Linked DNA regions of Saccharopolyspora erythraea. Each later gene encodes a partner of the first gene's protein in a complex. Links are inferred from orthologs where the notes say so. Each region holds a gene or a part of one and is shown in the gene's direction. Other genes may lie near its edges.

Region 1 (8,567 bases):
GTGAACTACCGGCAGGTGCCGGTGTACTTCTTCGACCACGACTGGAGCGGAGTGGTGCCGGACATGCGCTACGTCGTCTCGCAGCCGGCCAGCACGCTGCCGCGCCGGGTGGTCGACCTGCTGATGACCGGGCCGTCGGAGGGGCTGCGCACGTCGCTCAACAACGCGATCCCGGCCCAGGTGCAACCCAAGACCAACGTCAGCGAGACCGCCGACGGGGCGTTGGAGGTCAACCTCAGCAGCGTCGGCGACCTGCCGCACGAGGCGCGGCGCCTGATCGCCGCCCAGATCGTGTTGTCGCTGCAAAGCGTCAGCAACGCGCGCGTCCGGTTGCAGGAGGAAGGGGCTTCCCTGCTGCGCGACGGCAAGGACCTGCGCACGACGGACTTCGTCTCCTACGAGGCCGACAACGCAGGGCGGCCCGACCTGCCGGGGCTGGCCGTGGCCAGCGAGCGCCTGCACGTCCTGGACCAGCGGGCGCAGCCGGTTCCGGGACCCGCCGGATCCGGGGAGTACGAGGTGGTCCGGGCCGCGCAGTCGGCCGACGGCGCGAAGCTCGCGGCGGTGGCGCGCAGCCCGGCCGGAGGCGTCACCCTGCGTGTCGGCCCCTACGGCGGTCAGCTGCCGGAGGTCCAGCTCTCCGGTACGGACATGACGCGGCCGTCGTGGCGGGGACGGTCGGAGCTGTGGACCGTGGTCAACCGGCGCGACATCGTCCGCCTGCTCGACGACGGCGGGCGCTGGGTGCCGACGCTGATCGACGCCCGGGAGTTCGCCGCGGGCAAGGAGATCACCGACCTGCGGCTCTCCCGCGACGGCACCCGGGTCGCGGGGGTGGTCGGCGGCCAGATCATCGTGGCGGGCATCTCCGACGAGGACGGCCACCTGGTGCTGCGACGTCCGACGGTGCTGCCGAGCAGGTCTCCCGACCTGCGCGTCACCGGTGTCGAGTGGCTCAGCAACCGTTCGCTGGTGGCGATCACCGACAGCAACGCGGAACCGGTCCTGGAGTTCTCGTCCGACGGGTTCCAGCGGACGCCCTACGCCTCGGCCAACCTCGTGCAGCCGCCGACCGCGGTGGCGGTCAGCCCGGGCGGGAAGGTCGTGGTCGCCGACCGCAGCGGCCTGTGGGAGGCCGACGACTCGACCGACCTCTGGACGCTGATGCAGAACCCGATCGGCGGCAACTCCCTCCCGTTCTTCCCCGGCTGACACCCGAGCCCCCGCCACAATGCGTCTGCGGCGGAACGCGCCAGGTGCGAAAGGCCCTGCGGCGGAACGTTTCGTGCACACCGCCCGCGCCTGACCCCACGCGGGCAGGAGAGGCTCACCCGCGCCTGACCCCGTCGCGGGGATGGGAGGCCACTCACGCCTGACCCCGTCGCGGGGAGTAGAGGCTCACCCAAACCGCACCCCGTCGCGAGTTGGGACGCTGACCCATGCCGCGTCCCGTCACAGGTTGCTGACCCATGGCCTCGCCCAGTCAGGTTTGGGCCTGTCGCGGACCCACGCCTCGCCCCGTCGCAGGTCGCTGGCCCTTGCCTCACCCTGCCTCGCGTGAGCGTCCCCGACACGCCTCGGTGAGTCCGATCGCGATTCCGGCCATGCTCACCGGATGGCCACCCGACTCCGCGAAGCGCTCTCCAGCCTCGCCGACCTGCTCTTCCCCCTGCACTGCGCCGGCTGCCGTCGCAGAGGTGCCTCCCTGTGCGACGAATGCGCTCGAGACCTCGGAGGTCTCCAGCGGCAGCGACGGCCTCTACTGCCTCCTGCGCCGCCGGCGTACGCGCTGGGCGGCTACCGCGGCAGCACCCGCCGCGCCGTGCTCGCCTACAAGGAGTCCGGGCAGCGGCACCTCGCCGCGCCATTCGGCGAGCGGCTGGCCACCGGGCTGCGCGGAATCGCCGCCCTGCACGGCTGGGAGCCTGCGCACTGCCTGCTCATCCCGGCGCCCTCCCGGCCGATCGCGTCGCGCAGGAGGGGCGGCGCCCACATGACCCGGGTCGCCATGCACATGGCCGAAGCGATGTCCGAACCCACCGGTGCGCCACTCGCCATCGCACCCCACGAAGTGCAGCCGTCCCGCGACCATCCACGAGCCAAGCAGCAACCCAACGCCCACCCGCCCAATGCCCAGTCATCCGATGACCGCTGGTCCGCGGAGGTCGTCGACTGCCTGGTCCTGCGCCGGGGTGTCCGCGACTCCGCCGGGCTCGACTCCGCTGAACGGGTCCGTAACCTGACCGGCGGGGTGCTGGTCCGAACCGGTCGACTTGCGCCCGAAACCCTCCGGGACCGCGGTGACGGCGTCCGGACGGTGCTCGTCGACGACGTCATGACCTCCGGTGCGACCGCCGCGAGCTGTCTGCGCGCGCTGGATTCGTCCGGAATGGCCGTCGATGCCGTTCTCGCGCTCACCGCCACGGCCGGCTGGGACGAACGAGTGGCGCCCCCGGCACCCGGAGGGGCCAGGAACACACGCCGCCGCGCACTCGTTCCCCGGGTGTGAGCTGGCCGAACCGGACCGGGACGAGCGCTCGCGGGGCGCAACGCCGCGAGTGGGCCGAACGGGTGAAACTTCCTGCGAGCATCGCCCGATCGGCTTTTCTCCCGCACGCGTGGCCAGTGCTTCCAACGGTGGCGGCAATCACCCTCGGTGGCCGCTTGACTTCGCCCAACTCGGGGGGTGTCACAAATCGGTAAAGAGAGCTAACGTGCCACCAATCAGCCGTACCCGGGCTGCGGGAAGGAGTGCGAAGCCCATGTCCCTGGCGCCGGAAGTGAGCTGAGATCACCTTTCCGGCGCTCTTCGTGACCGTCGCTCACGGGCGCACGAAATTCGGAAACGGAGGTCGTGAATGGACATCGTCGTCAAGGGTCGCAACGTTGAGGTGCCCGACCACTACCGGCAGCACGTCGACGAGAAGCTGACTCGGCTTGAGCGGTACAGCAAGAAGACCATCCGGGCGGATGTGGAGCTCTTCCACGAACGCAACCCGCGGCAGGCGAAGACCTGCCAGCGCGTCGAGATCACCCTCAAGGGCAAGGGCACACCGGTGCGCGCCGAAGCAGCCGCAGGCGATTTCTACGCCGCTCTCGACGCCGCGACGACCAAGCTCGAAGGGCGCCTCCGCCGGATGTGCGACCGCAGGAAGGTGCACTACGGCCAGCACAACCCGACTTCCGTGGCGCAGGCGACGGCCGCGATGGCCGACCGGACGGTGGTGACCGGGAACTCAGGCGGGAGGACCGCCCTGCTCGAAGCCCCCCAGGAGGAACAGGAGGAGCAGGAGGAGAGCGCCGAGTACACCGCCGAGGTGCCCGAACAGCGCTGGAGCTCCGACGACGGGTACGAGCCGGGACGGATCGTCCGCGAGAAGGAGCACACGGCCGAGCCCATGACGGTCGACCAGGCGCTCTACCAGATGGAGCTCGTCGGTCACGACTTCTACCTCTTCTCCGACGCCGACAGCGGTCGCGCCAGCGTGGTGTACCGCCGGAAGGGATTCGACTACGGAGTGATCAGGCTCGCCGAGTCCCCCACTGGGTGACGGGCGAGTCTGCGCCAACGACGACCCCTCGAGCTGTCCCCCGCGTACCGTGGTTCGCGGGGGACAGCGACGTTCGCGGGGACGTCGAGGTTCTCCGACCAGCTCTAATACGATGACCGCAAAGCGTCCGTGACGGACGCGTCACGATCAGCTAGTGAGGTCGACCGGATGGTCCTGTCCCGACTGCTCCGCGCCGGTGAGGGCAAGATGCTCAAGCGCCTGCGCAGGATCGCGGCGCACATCAACGAGCTTGAAGATGACGTTCTCGCGCTGTCAGATGCCGAGCTGCGGGCCAAGACCGATGAGTTCAAACGTCGGCACGCCGACGGCGAGTCCCTCGACGAGCTGCTGCCCGAAGCGTTCGCGGTCGCGCGTGAGGGCGCGCGGCGCACGCTCGGCCAGCGCCACTTCGACGTCCAGCTGATGGGCGGGGCCGCCCTGCACCTCGGTCAGATCGCCGAGATGAAGACCGGTGAGGGCAAGACGCTGACCTGCGTGCTGCCCGCCTACCTCAACGCGATCGCCGACCGGGGCGTGCACGTGGTCACGGTCAACGATTACCTGGCCAAGCGCGACGCCGACTGGATGGGCCGGGTGCACCGCTTCCTCGGCCTCGAGGTCGGCGCGATCATGGCCGACATGACGCCGGAGCAGCGGCGCCACGCCTACGCGGCCGACATCACCTACGGCACCAACAACGAGTTCGGCTTCGACTACCTCCGCGACAACATGGCGTGGAGCCTCGCCGACTGCGTGCAGCGGGGCCACTTCTTCTCCATCGTCGACGAGGTCGACTCCATCCTGATCGACGAGGCCCGGACGCCGCTGATCATCTCCGGCCCGGCCGACCAGTCCTCGCGCTGGTACCAGGAGTTCGCCCGGCTGGCCCCGATGCTGAAGAAGGACCAGCACTACGAGGTCGACGAGCGCAAGCGCACGGTCGGTGTGACCGAAGACGGCGTCACGATCATCGAGGACCAGCTCGGCATCGAGAACCTCTACGAGGCGGCCAACACCCCGCTGGTCGGCTACCTCAACAACGCGCTGAAGGCCAAGGAGCTCTACAAGCGCGACAAGGACTACATCGTCCGCGACGGCGAGGTCGTCATCGTCGACGAGTTCACCGGCCGCATCCTGCACGGCCGCCGCTACAACGAGGGCATGCACCAGGCGATCGAGGCCAAGGAAGGCGTCGAGATCAAGGCCGAGAACCAGACGCTGGCCACGATCACGCTGCAGAACTACTTCCGCCTCTACGAGAAGCTCGCCGGCATGACCGGTACCGCCGAGACCGAGGCCGCCGAGTTCAACGGCACCTACAAGCTCGGTGTGGTGCAGATCCCGACCAACCGCCCGATGGCCAGGGCCGACCAGCCCGACCTGGTCTACAAGAGCGAGGTCGCCAAGTTCGAGGCGGTCGCCGATGACATCGAGGAGAAGAACCGCAAGGGCCAGCCGGTCCTGGTCGGCACGACCAGCGTCGAGCGCTCCGAGTACCTGGCGAAGCTGCTGGTGAAGAAGGGCGTTCCGCACAACGTGCTCAACGCCAAGTACCACCAGTCGGAGGCCGCGATCATCGCCGAGGCGGGCCGCAAGGGCGCCGTCACGGTGGCGACGAACATGGCCGGCCGCGGTACCGACATCGTGCTCGGCGGCAACGTCGACCACCTCGCCGACGCCGAGCTGCGCAAGCGCGGCCTGGACCCGGTGGACAACCGCGAGGAGTACGAGGCCGCGTGGCCCGCGGTGGTCGAGAAGATCAAGGAGCAGGTCGAGGTCGAGGCCGAGCAGGTCCGCGATCTCGGCGGCCTCTACGTGCTGGGCACCGAGCGCCACGAGTCCCGCCGAATCGACAACCAGCTCCGCGGCCGCTCCGGCCGGCAGGGCGACCCCGGTGAGTCCCGGTTCTACCTCTCGCTCGGCGACGAGCTGATGCGCCGCTTCAACGCCGCGATGGTCGAGACGGTGATGACCCGCCTGAAGGTGCCCGACGACGTGCCGATCGAGCACAAGATGGTCACCCGCGCGATCCGCAGCGCTCAGACCCAGGTCGAGCAGCAGAACATGGAGATCCGCAAGAACGTCCTCAAGTACGACGAGGTCATGAACCAGCAGCGCCGCGTCATCTACGACGAGCGCCGCCGCGTGCTGGAGGGCGAGGACCTGCACGAGCAGGTCAAGCACATGATCCGCGACGTCGTCACCGAGTACGTCAACGCCGCGACGGCCGACGGCTACGCCGAGGACTGGGACTTCGAGAAGCTGTGGTCGGCGCTCAAGACGCTGTACCCGGTCTCGGTCAGCTGGGAGGCCCTGGTCGACAGCGACGAGGACCTGAGCAAGGAGCGGCTACTCGAAGAAGTGCTCGCCGACGCCGAGGCCGCCTACGCCAAGCGCGAGGCCGAGGTGGACGGCAAGGTCGGCCCGGGGGCGATGCGGGAGCTGGAGCGCCGGGTGGTGCTCAGCGTGCTCGACCGCAAGTGGCGCGAGCACCTCTACGAGATGGACTACCTCAAGGAGGGCATCGGTCTGCGGGCCATGGCCCAGCGCGACCCGCTGGTGGAGTACCGGCGGGAGGGCTTCGACATGTTCCACGCGATGCTCGACGCGCTGAAGGAGGAGTCGGTCGGCTTCCTGTTCAACGTGCAGGTCGAAGCCGCCGAGCCGGAGCCAGCACCCGAGCAGCCTTCCGTGCCGGTGTCGGTCAGCCGGTCCGCGGAGCCGACCCCCGACCTGCAGGCGGCCGCGGAGGCCGCTGCGGCGCAGCCGCAGGTCAAGCGCGCGAAGCAGACGTCGGCGGGCCCTGCGCTCAGCCAGCTTCCCGGCACCACCACGCAGGCCCCGTCGCCGCTGCGCGGAAAGGGCCTCGACGCCCCGGAGAAGCAGCGGCTGAACTACTCCGGCCCGACGGAGCAGGGTGGCGTCCAGACCACCAGCGAGTCCGCCGGTGAGCAGGGCAACGGCACGAGCAGCCGGCGCGAGCGCCGCGCGGCGGCGCGTGCGGAGGCGAAGAAGAACAAGCGGCGCTGAGCTCACAGCAGGGACAGCACGGTGCACACCCACCGTGCTTCCTCCTGCTCGAGTCGCATCACCAGGGCCCGGACCCGGCTGGTGGTTCCGACGATCAGGCAAGCCTCGACCGTGTGGTCATCGGTCAGGCTCGCGTGAACGGAACGCAGCCGGTGGTCCGGGCCCTCTGCGTACCACCGGGGCAGGAGCGCCAGGAGCAGTGCCGCGACCGGAGTCGACAGATGCCGGCGCAGCTGGGACAGGGACCTCCGCCCCGCGAGGACGTCGAGGATCTGCTCGCCGGCGGAGCGGGCGAGCGCGCAAGCGGTCCTGTCGGTCACCTCGGCACCGGCCGGAGTCAGGACTGCGGTCATGGAACCTCCCCTGGATCTGTTGATCTCCCGCATTACTGAGAGACGACGACCCCGGATCCGGTCACCTCCGAGCCGACATTGACCGGAACGTGTGACCACCGGCCATTGCGCCCAATCAGCCTCCACAACCGCATTCATGCCCCCTGACCTGGTGTTTTGTTGTTAATGGGGGGTGGTGTTCAGGGGGTGTTCAGGGTGCTGTAGATTTCTTCGTGTCAGAGCGGAACGGGCCGGACAGAAACGGGCCGGGCACTGACGGGGGTTGCGAACCAAGCTCCTGCCTTCGGGTGGTAGAGTGGGCGGCCTCGAAACACAAAGTGAGCTTTTGTTAGCTTGACTGGTGTTCACAACTCCATGCAGTGGCTCGAGGGTTTTGGTTGGGTTCGAGCGGGGAACGCGGAAGTGACCCCCCTGAAAACGCCGAATTTGAGTGCTGCTAGTGTGGTGGACACAAGCGAGAGGAAATGCTCCCCGGAGCTTCGCGGCCTGAAATTGGGGTCGGGGTGATGGTGTGGGTGTGTTCTTTGAGAACTCAACAGCGTGCCGATGATTTAGGTTAGTGTAGTTTTTATGCCCCTGAATCTCGTGGATGACCAGGGTTTTTGTGGTTGTTTGTCGGGGTTTGGTGGTTTCTTTGAGTATGGCGCTCCGACCCTGTGGGGTTGTTTGAGTGTCTGCTGGGATTGTTTTCGACAGTCATTGTTGGAGAGTTTGATCCTGGCTCAGGACGAACGCTGGCGGCGTGCTTAACACATGCAAGTCGAACGCTGAAGCATCTTCGGGTGTGGATGAGTGGCGAACGGGTGAGTAACACGTGGGTAATCTGCCCTGCACTCTGGGATAAGCCCGGGAAACTGGGTCTAATACCGGATAGGACACATGGCTGCATGGTCTGTGTGTGGAAAGTTCCGGCGGTGCAGGATGAGCCCGCGGCCTATCAGCTTGTTGGTGGGGTGATGGCCTACCAAGGCGACGACGGGTAGCCGGCCTGAGAGGGTGACCGGCCACACTGGGACTGAGACACGGCCCAGACTCCTACGGGAGGCAGCAGTGGGGAATCTTGCGCAATGGGCGAAAGCCTGACGCAGCAACGCCGCGTGGGGGATGACGGCCTTCGGGTTGTAAACCTCTTTCGACATCGACGAAGCCTTCGGGTGACGGTAGGTGTAGAAGAAGCACCGGCTAACTACGTGCCAGCAGCCGCGGTAATACGTAGGGTGCGAGCGTTGTCCGGATTTATTGGGCGTAAAGAGCTCGTAGGCGGTTTGTCGCGTCGTTCGTGAAAACTGGAGGCTTAACCTTCAGCTTGCGGTCGATACGGGCAGACTTGAGTTCGGTAGGGGAGACTGGAATTCCTGGTGTAGCGGTGAAATGCGCAGATATCAGGAGGAACACCGGTGGCGAAGGCGGGTCTCTGGGCCGATACTGACGCTGAGGAGCGAAAGCGTGGGGAGCGAACAGGATTAGATACCCTGGTAGTCCACGCCGTAAACGTTGGGCGCTAGGTGTGGGGACTGTTTCCACGGTTCCTGTGCCGTAGCTAACGCATTAAGCGCCCCGCCTGGGGAGTACGGCCGCAAGGCTAAAACTCAAAGGAATTGACGGGGGCCCGCACAAGCGGCGGAGCATGTGG
Region 2 (8,023 bases), 420 kb from region 1 along the record:
GCCAGGGCTACCAGAAGGACCTCGAGATCTACGGCGTGGGTTACCGCGTGCTGCAGAAGGGCTCGAACCTGGAGTTCTCCCTGGGCTACAGCCACCCCGTCCTGGTCGAGCCGCCGGAGGGCATCGAGTTCGCCACCGAGGGCGCCACCAAGCTGTCGGTCAAGGGAATTGACAAGCAGCTGGTCGGCGAGATCGCCGCCAGGATCCGCAAGCTGCGCCGCCCCGACCCGTACAAGGGCAAGGGCGTCCGTTACGCGGGCGAGACCATCCGCCGCAAGGTCGGAAAGACGGGTAAGTGACCATGAGCGAGACCACCACAGCTACCAAGCGCAAGCCAGTGGGCAAGGGCATCTCGGGCGTGCGTCGGACCGCCCGGACCAACCGCCACTTCCGCCTTCGCAAGAAGGTCAGCGGCACGCCGGCCCGCCCGCGGCTGGTCGTCACCCGGTCGACGCGGCACATCGTCGCGCAGGTCATCGACGACATCGCCGGCCACACGCTGGCCTCGGCGACCACGATGGAAGCCGAGCTGCGTTCGTTCGACGGCGACAAGAAGGCCAAGGCCGCCAAGGTGGGCGAGCTGGTCGCCGCCCGTGCCAAGGAGGCCGGGATCGCCGCGGTCGTTTTCGACCGGGGTGGCAACGCCTACCACGGCCGCGTGGCCGCGCTGGCCGACGCCGCCCGTGACGGCGGTCTGGAGTTCTGAGATGCGTAAGACAGCGAACGGAAGGGACGCCTGATGCCTGGACGCACTCGGCGTGACGGCGGTTCGGAGTCCGGCGGCAAAGACCGCCGGGACCGCCGCGACGGTGGCCGTGGCGGGGCGGCCCAAGAGAAGACCCCGCAGTTCGAGCGAGTCGTGACCATCAACCGGGTCGCGAAGGTCGTCAAGGGCGGTCGGCGCTTCAGCTTCACCGCTCTGGTCGTCGTCGGTGACGGCGACGGCATGGTCGGTGTCGGCTACGGCAAGGCCAAGGAAGTTCCGGCGGCGATCGCCAAGGGTGTCGAGGAAGCGAAGAAGAACTTCTTCCGCGTTCCCCGGCTCGGCGGCACGATCACCCACCCGGTGCAGGGCGAGGACGCCGCGGGCGTCGTGCTGCTGCGTCCGGCCAGCGCCGGTACCGGTGTCATCGCCGGTGGCCCGGTGCGTGCGGTGCTGGAGTGCGCCGGTGTCCACGACGTGCTGAGCAAGTCGCTGGGCAGCGACAACCCGATCAACATCGTGCACGCCACCGTCGCGGCGCTGAAGATGCTTCAGCGTCCCGAGGAGGTCGCGGCGCGTCGTGGCCTGCCGCTGGAGGACGTCGCACCGGCGTTCATGCTGCGGGCCCGTGCGGGTCAGGGGGCGTGACATGGCACAGCTGAAGATCACGCAGCACAAGGGTCTGGTCGGCGCCAAGCAGAACCAGAAGGACTCGATGCGGACCCTCGGCCTGCGCAAGATCCGCCAGTCGGTGGTCCGTCCGGACACCCCTGACGTGCGCGGCCTGGTCAACGTCGTTCACCACCTGGTGACGGTCGAGGAGGTCGACTGAGCATGGTCATCAAGATTCACGACCTGCGGCCTGCCCCTGGCTCCAAGCGCGACAAGATCCGCGTCGGTCGCGGTGAGGGCTCCAAGGGCAAGACCGCCGGCCGCGGTACCAAGGGCACCAAGGCCCGCAAGAACGTCTCCCCTCGTTTCGAGGGTGGGCAGATGCCGATCCACATGCGGCTGCCGAAGCTTCGCGGCTTCAAGAACCGCTTCCGCACGGAGTTCCACGGCGTGAACGTCGGCAAGATCGCCGCCGCGTTCCCGCAGGGTGGCACCGTCGGCATCGACGAGCTGATCTCCGCCGGTCTCGCCAACAAGGGCGAGCTGGTCAAGATCCTCGGCGACGGGGACCTGGAGGGCGTCAAGCTGGAGGTGACCGCGCACGCGTTCACCGGCAGCGCCCAGGAGAAGATCACCGCTGCCGGTGGTTCGGTCACCAAGCTGGACCGCTGACAGCGCCTTGAGCCGGTGAGGGCCGGTCGACCCGCGGGGTCGACCGGCCCTCGTCGTTTTCCGGGGACGGCATCTGCCGACGTGGCTGGGGGTGGGACGCCCCGGCGCGGTCTGCTTCTCGAGTCTCTTGTTGGTAAGCCTTTCGGGTTGGGTGGGCACAGCCTTTCGGCAGTGGTGGGCGCGTCCGTTGGCCGCGCGGGTCAGCGCTGTTCGCCGTGGCCGCCAGCGGCCGTACGGCGCAGCGGCCTCCGCTGCGGGGCCTCGGCCGAAGGTGCTGGGCGGCACGCCCGCATGCAGTGTGGGAGCGCTCCCATTCGTCGGTGTTCCGGGCAGTGCGGCCTTCGTACGTTGATCGTGCCGCCCGCCAGGACGGCGTCAGCGGACGAGGGGAGCCACGGACATGCGACATCGACGGACAGGGCGCACCGCCCTGGCGGCAGCGGCCGTGCTGGCCGCGACGATCTCCGGCACGGCCGGGGGCATCGCCGCGCCCGGGGGCAACGCGTCCCCGGGCAGCGCCTCCGCGGCCGAGCCCGGGCAGCCCGGTTCCGCGCGGACCGCGGTCGTGCAGCCGGCAACCGGGCAAGCGGGCTCCACGCACGCCTCACCCGGCCGGCACTGCTCCTACGACCTGCGCACCGCGGAGCGGCACTGCTTCGCGTCCAGGGACCAGGCGGTGACGACGGCCCGCGCCGAATCGGGCGAGGTCATCCAGGCCACGCTCTTCGAGAACCGCGACTACGGCGGCGCCAGCTTCACCGTCTACGGAGAGTCGCTGTGCGAGAAGGACGGGGTCGTCAACTACCAGATCGACCTGCCCGACGACTGGAAGAACCGGGTCTCCTCGGTGCAGCCGTGGGGCAACTGCTGGATCTGGCTCTACCCGGAGCCGGGCCTGGGCGGTGACCGCGACGGGCCGTTCGACGAGAACACCCCGCACGTCGGCGACCTGATGGACGACCGCACCCAGTCGGTCGGCCTGAGCTGAAGGAGGTCCGCGCATGCGCGCACGAGTTTCCCGGGCCCTGGTCGCCTCGGCGGTCGTGACCGGTGCCCTCGCCTTCCCGTTCCCGGCCACCGCCGCGCAGGCAGGCGCCGAGGACGGCCCGACGGTTCGCGAGCTGCTGGAGAAGTGCGACAACGGCACCGACAGCTGCGTCTTCCACCCGCAGGGCGAGCCGGAGTACTTCACCGGTGAGGCCCACCAGGTCGGCGACCCGGTATACAACTGCACCTCCAGCCAGCAGCGGTCGTCGGTGAACTGGTCCGACACGACCTCGCAGAGCAACAGCGTCGGGCTGTCCATGACGACCGAGGCAGGCTTCGGCAAGGTTTTCGCGGTCTCCTACGAGCAGGCCTACGAGCACAAGTGGGAGGAGTCGCACACCGAGGCGCAGACGACCTTCGTCGACACCAACCCGAACCAGGTGGGCTGGGTGCAGAGGGCGCCGCAGATGCAGAAGGTCAAGGGCACCTACGAGCTGCACTTCCCGGACAAGTTCCACGACCACTACATCTGGTACGTCGACCTGGAGGTGACCGGCCCGGCGCCGGACTCGTCATCGGCGGTCAGCCAGCACACCCGCGACATGAGCGAGGAAGAGCAGGCCAACTGCCCGTAGTGGCCGCGCGAACCGCGTTCGGCGCGCCTGCGGGCCGCCGGGAGATGGAGTCCACGATGAGACACGGCGTCACGACCGCGCTTGGATCCGCGGTGGCGATCGGGCTGCTGCTCGTCCCGCCCGCCCAGGCCGACGACGGGCCGACCGCCCGCGAGCTGCTGGAGAAGTGCGACAACGGCACCGACAGCTGCGTCTTCCACCCGAAGGGCGAACCCGAGTACTTCCAGAACACCTCGGAGCAGGTCGGAAACCCGGTGTTCAACTGCACCGACCTGCCGCAGACGATGTCGGTGTCGTGGTCGGACACGACCGCCGAGAGCAACAGCCTCGGACTGTCGATGGCCACCAGCTTCGGCGAAGTCTTCAAGGTGACCTTCAAGGCCACTTACGGCCACGAGTGGCGGGAGGAGCACACCGAGGGCCAGACGACCTTCATCGAGGTCAAGCCCGGTGAGGTCGGCCGGGTGTACCACGGCGCGATGATGCAGAAGGTCAAGGGCACCTACGAGCTGCACTTCCCGGACAAGTTCCACGACCACTACATCTGGTACGTCGACATGGACGCGACCGGCCCGGCCGACGAGCAGGGCGGCACCGTCACGCAGTCGACGCGGCCGATGACCGACGAGGAGCGCGAGGCCAACTGCGGCTGAGCGCTCGTGCGGTGCTCCGCGTGAGACCGGTGGCCCCCGGCCGGTCTCACGCGGAGCCGTGCCGCCGTGCCGCCCCCACGGCCGGGTCGTCCCGTAGCCCGATGGTGTGCTGCGCGTGGTTGCCAGTGGTGCGCTCGACGCGGGTCGCCACGGCGGGCCGCGACCGTCCGTGGTCGTTGCCGCGGGCTTCGCGTGCGCTCCGCAACCGCGCCGGGGAGACGCCCGATCCAGCGGAAACACAAGCGCCGCATGTGAAAAATGGCAACCGGTGCGGTCCCGCGGTTTCGCCGCAGCGCATTTCGCTCAAGGCGAATCGATGATCAGCCGTGAGCCCTCGGTCGCTGCCTGTGTCCACCGCGCGGCCTGCTAGAGTCGCGCCGTAGCGCCGCGTCCGACGCGGCGCTGTGTGAGAGTTTCCCGCCGTGCCGGCTGCTGGAAGCCGGCCACCGTCCCTGGCCGGTCCCGACCGGCTCGCGTACAGGAGGTTCGCGTGCTCGGCGCCTTCCGCTCGGCTCTGGCGACGCCGGACCTGCGGCGAAAGATCCTGTTCACACTGGGCATGGTCGTGCTGTACCGGCTCGGCGCCACGATCCCCTCTCCCGGGGTGTCGTACCCGAACATCCAGCAGTGCATCGTCCAGCTCCAGGGTAGCGGCAGCCAGAGCGTCTACTCCCTGCTGAACCTCTTCAGCGGCGGCGCGCTGCTGCAGCTCTCGGTGCTCTCGCTCGGGATCATGCCCTACATCACCGCGAGCATCATCATCCAGCTCCTGCAGGTGGTCATCCCGCGCTTCGAGCAGCTGAAGAAGGAAGGCCAGTCCGGCCAGGCGAAGCTGACGCAGTACACCCGTTACCTGGCGATCGCCCTCGGCGTGCTGCAGGCGACCGGTGTCGTGGCGCTCGCCGTGCGCGGCCAGCTGTTCCAGGGCTGCTCGGTCCCGGTGATCCCGGACGACTCGGTGCTCAACCTGATCGCCATCGTCGTCGTGATGACCGCGGGTGCGGCGCTGCTGATGTGGATGGGCGAGCTCATCACCGAGCGCGGCATCGGCAACGGCATGTCGCTGCTGATCTTCACCTCGATCGCGGCCCGCGTCCCGGCCGAGGGCGGCAACATCCTCAACTCGCACGGCCCGCTGGTCTTCTCGGTCGTCTGCGCCTTCGCCGTCGCGATCATCGCGACCGTGGTCTTCATCGAGCAGGCCCAGCGCCGCATCCCGGTGCAGTACGCCAAGCGGATGATCGGACGCCGGATGTACGGCGGGACCTCGACCTACCTGCCACTGAAGGTCAACCAGGCGGGTGTCATCCCGGTCATCTTCGGTTCGTCGCTGCTGTACCTGCCGCAGCTGCTGGGCCAGCTGGCGGGCAACCAGAACACCTGGTGGGCGCAGTTCATCCAGACCTACATCGTCGACCCGGCGAGCTGGGTGCACATCCTGCTGTACATGGCGATGATCGTCTTCTTCGCCTACTTCTACGTCTCGATCACGTTCAACCCCGAGGAGCGGGCGGACGAGATGAAGAAGTTCGGCGGGTTCATCCCCGGCATCCGGCCGGGACGCCCCACCGCCGAGTACCTCAACTTCGTGCTCTCCCGGATCACGCTGCCGGGCTCGCTCTACCTGGGCATCATCGCGATCCTGCCGAACTTCTTCCTCGGCATCACCGGTGGTCAGGGCCAGAACCAGAACTTCCCGTTCGGCGGCACCGCGGTGCTGATCATGGTCAACGTCGGCCTGGACACCGTGAAGCAGATCGAGAGCCAGCTCACGCAGCGCAGCTACGAGGGCTTCCTCCGCTAGACTGGACGGTCGGTGCGGATCGGCCACGGCCGTCGAGTCCTCCGGCGGAGGTCCCGGAGACCCGGGACGGAGGTCCCGTTCGGCCGCCCGGCTTCCTTGCGTAAGGTGAGCTGGATCGTGATGCCGGTCGCGCGGCCGGCGAACGCCCTGTGACGGATACCGCCAGCGCTCGGCGAAGGTGGCGCGAGGCCACCAGATTGATTCGGAGGCAGACCCTTGGTGCGATTGGTTCTCGTGGGCCCGCCCGGTGCGGGCAAGGGCACCCAAGCGGCCGTGCTCAGCGAGCAGCTCTCGGTGCCGCACATCTCTAGCGGCGACCTGTTCCGGTACCACATCGGAAACAACACCCCGCTGGGAGAAGAGGCCAGGCGCTACCTCGACGCGGGTGAGCTGGTTCCGGACGAGATCACCAACGAGATGGTGCTGGAGCGGCTGGCCGAGCCCGACGCCGCCGAGGGCTTCCTGCTGGACGGTTTCCCCCGCAACACCTCGCAGGCCGACGTGCTGGCGCGCTCCCTCGCCGAGAAGGGCACCGAGCTGACCGCGGTGCTGGAGTTCGACGTGCCGGAGGAGGAGCTGGTCAAGCGGCTGCTCGGGCGCGGCCGGGCCGACGACACCGAGGACGTCATCCGGCGCAGGCTGCAGGTCTACGGCTCGGAGACCGCGCCGCTGCTGGACTACTACCGGGACAAGCTGATCCGGATCGACGCCGTCGGTTCGGTCGAGGACATCACCGAGCGCGCGCTCAAGGCGCTGCGCGCACCGGCCTGAGCCGGAGGGGACTCGCGTGTTGCGAAGAGGGAAGGGCATCGAGCTCAAGTCCACCGGCGAGATCCAGGCGATGCGAGCGGCGGGTCTGGTCGTCGCCCGCGCGCTGGCGGCGGTGACCGCGAAGGCGCAGCCCGGCGTGAGCACCGGTGAGCTGGACGCGGTCGCCGAACAGGTCATCCGGGACGCGGGTGCGGTGCCTTCCTTCAAGGGCTACCAGGGCTTCCCCGCATCGATCTGCGCGTCGCTGAACGAGCGGGTGGTGCACGGCATCCCGTCGCGCGACGAGGTGCTGGCCGAGGGCGACCTGCTCTCGGTCGACTGCGGGGCGATCCTGGACGGCTGGCACGGCGACTCCGCGGTGACCATCGCCGTCGGCCCGATCAGCGAGCGAGACCAGAAGCTCTCCGACGCGACCCGCGAGTCGATGTGGGCCGGGATCGAGCAGGTGCGGGCGGGCAACCGGCTCACCGACATCTCGCACGCGGTGGAGAGCTCGGCGCGGGCTTCGGCGGCGGCCGACGGCATCGACTACGGGATCATCGAGGAGTACGGCGGCCACGGCATCGGCAGCGAGATGCACATGGCGCCGTTCCTGCCGAACCTCGGCAAGCCGGGCAAGGGCCCGAAGCTGAAGGTCGGGATGGCCATCGCGGTGGAGCCGATGCTGACGCTGGGCTCGGCCGACACGGTGGAGCTCGACGACGAGTGGACCGTCGTGACCACCGACGGCTCGCGGGCGTCGCACTGGGAGCACACCGTCGCCATCACCGAGGACGGTCCCTGGGTGCTCACCCAGCCCGAGGACTGATCACCGCCCGGGGTTTCGCGCTCCGGGCCCAGTCAGCTGGGGTTCTTGAGATTGGTGGGGCTTCTGGGGCTTCGGGGCCGCTGTGACGTTTCGGCCGGGGCGCTCGTCTCTCACGAGGTAGGTTCGCCCGCCGTGCCCGGCTCGATCCGGGGACGGCGGCACACGTAGACGCGGCTGGGCGGCAGGTTGCGCCACACGGTGCTGCGCGGCATCACCTCGTCGAACGTCTCGTGCAGGGCTCCGACGAACTCGCGGGTCGTTGCTCGCCACAGCGTCGTCAGATAGGTGACCGTGGTGAAGACGCCGTCGGTGTTGAGCGCCGCGGCCGCCTCGCGCAGGAGCTCGCGCTGCTTCGCCGGGGGCAGGAGGGTCCAGGGG

Evidence for each region.
Region 2: the proteins of secA (region 1) and secY are in contact, whole or in part, in a crystal structure (PDB 3DIN), measured with the Thermotoga maritima proteins. The link is inferred for Saccharopolyspora erythraea from one-to-one orthologs. Residues at the interface, in WP_004082002.1 of Thermotoga maritima: Glu261, Ala262, Arg263, Lys300, Ala301, Arg302, Thr303, Ile304, Ile305, Leu323, Tyr324, Asp325, Pro326, Val329, Ser330, Tyr333, Ile336, Lys340, Phe345, Val349, Glu363, Phe364, Tyr374, Ser375, Gly376, Gly377, Glu393, Ile395, Thr482, Ser483; in WP_004081795.1 of Thermotoga maritima: Glu108, Gly109, Glu110, Glu111, Ala236, Glu237, Arg238, Arg239, Ile240, Thr241, Ile242, Gln243, Tyr244, Ala245, Arg246, Arg247, Val248, Thr249, Gly250, Arg251, Arg252, Val253, Tyr254, Gly256, Ala257, Ser258, Thr259, Tyr260, Leu261, Pro262.

Annotation. Positions count from the first base shown.
Region 1 is NZ_CP054839.1:7,227,366-7,235,932, reverse strand. Bases 3,335-6,781 are described here. They hold secA (preprotein translocase subunit SecA), read left to right. Parts: upstream 3,335-3,719; coding sequence 3,720-6,581; downstream 6,582-6,781. Other genes in these bases: HUO13_RS32305 (Rv3235 family protein), read right to left, coding at 6,584-6,781; hpf (ribosome hibernation-promoting factor, HPF/YfiA family), read left to right, coding at 3,335-3,551. In the rest of the region: HUO13_RS32325 (LpqB family beta-propeller domain-containing protein), read left to right, coding at 1-1,212; HUO13_RS32320 (ComF family protein), read left to right, coding at 1,616-2,509; more of hpf, read left to right, coding at 2,859-3,334; more of HUO13_RS32305, read right to left, coding at 6,782-6,934. UniProt on the Escherichia coli protein: Required for protein export, interacts with the SecYEG preprotein conducting channel.
Region 2 is NZ_CP054839.1:7,645,098-7,653,120, reverse strand. What follows is about bases 4,007-6,909. They hold secY (preprotein translocase subunit SecY), read left to right. Parts: upstream 4,007-4,752; coding sequence 4,753-6,066; downstream 6,067-6,909. Other genes in these bases: map (type I methionyl aminopeptidase), read left to right, coding at 6,854-6,909; HUO13_RS34285 (adenylate kinase), read left to right, coding at 6,283-6,837; HUO13_RS34295 (hypothetical protein), read left to right, coding at 4,007-4,262. Also shown: rplF (50S ribosomal protein L6), read left to right, coding at 1-299; rplR (50S ribosomal protein L18), read left to right, coding at 302-706; rpsE (30S ribosomal protein S5), read left to right, coding at 740-1,351; rpmD (50S ribosomal protein L30), read left to right, coding at 1,353-1,535; rplO (50S ribosomal protein L15), read left to right, coding at 1,538-1,987; HUO13_RS34305 (hypothetical protein), read left to right, coding at 2,388-2,975; HUO13_RS34300 (hypothetical protein), read left to right, coding at 2,989-3,609; more of HUO13_RS34295, read left to right, coding at 3,666-4,006; more of map, read left to right, coding at 6,910-7,645; HUO13_RS34275 (class I SAM-dependent methyltransferase), read right to left, coding at 7,756-8,023. UniProt on the Escherichia coli protein: The central subunit of the protein translocation channel SecYEG. Consists of two halves formed by TMs 1-5 and 6-10.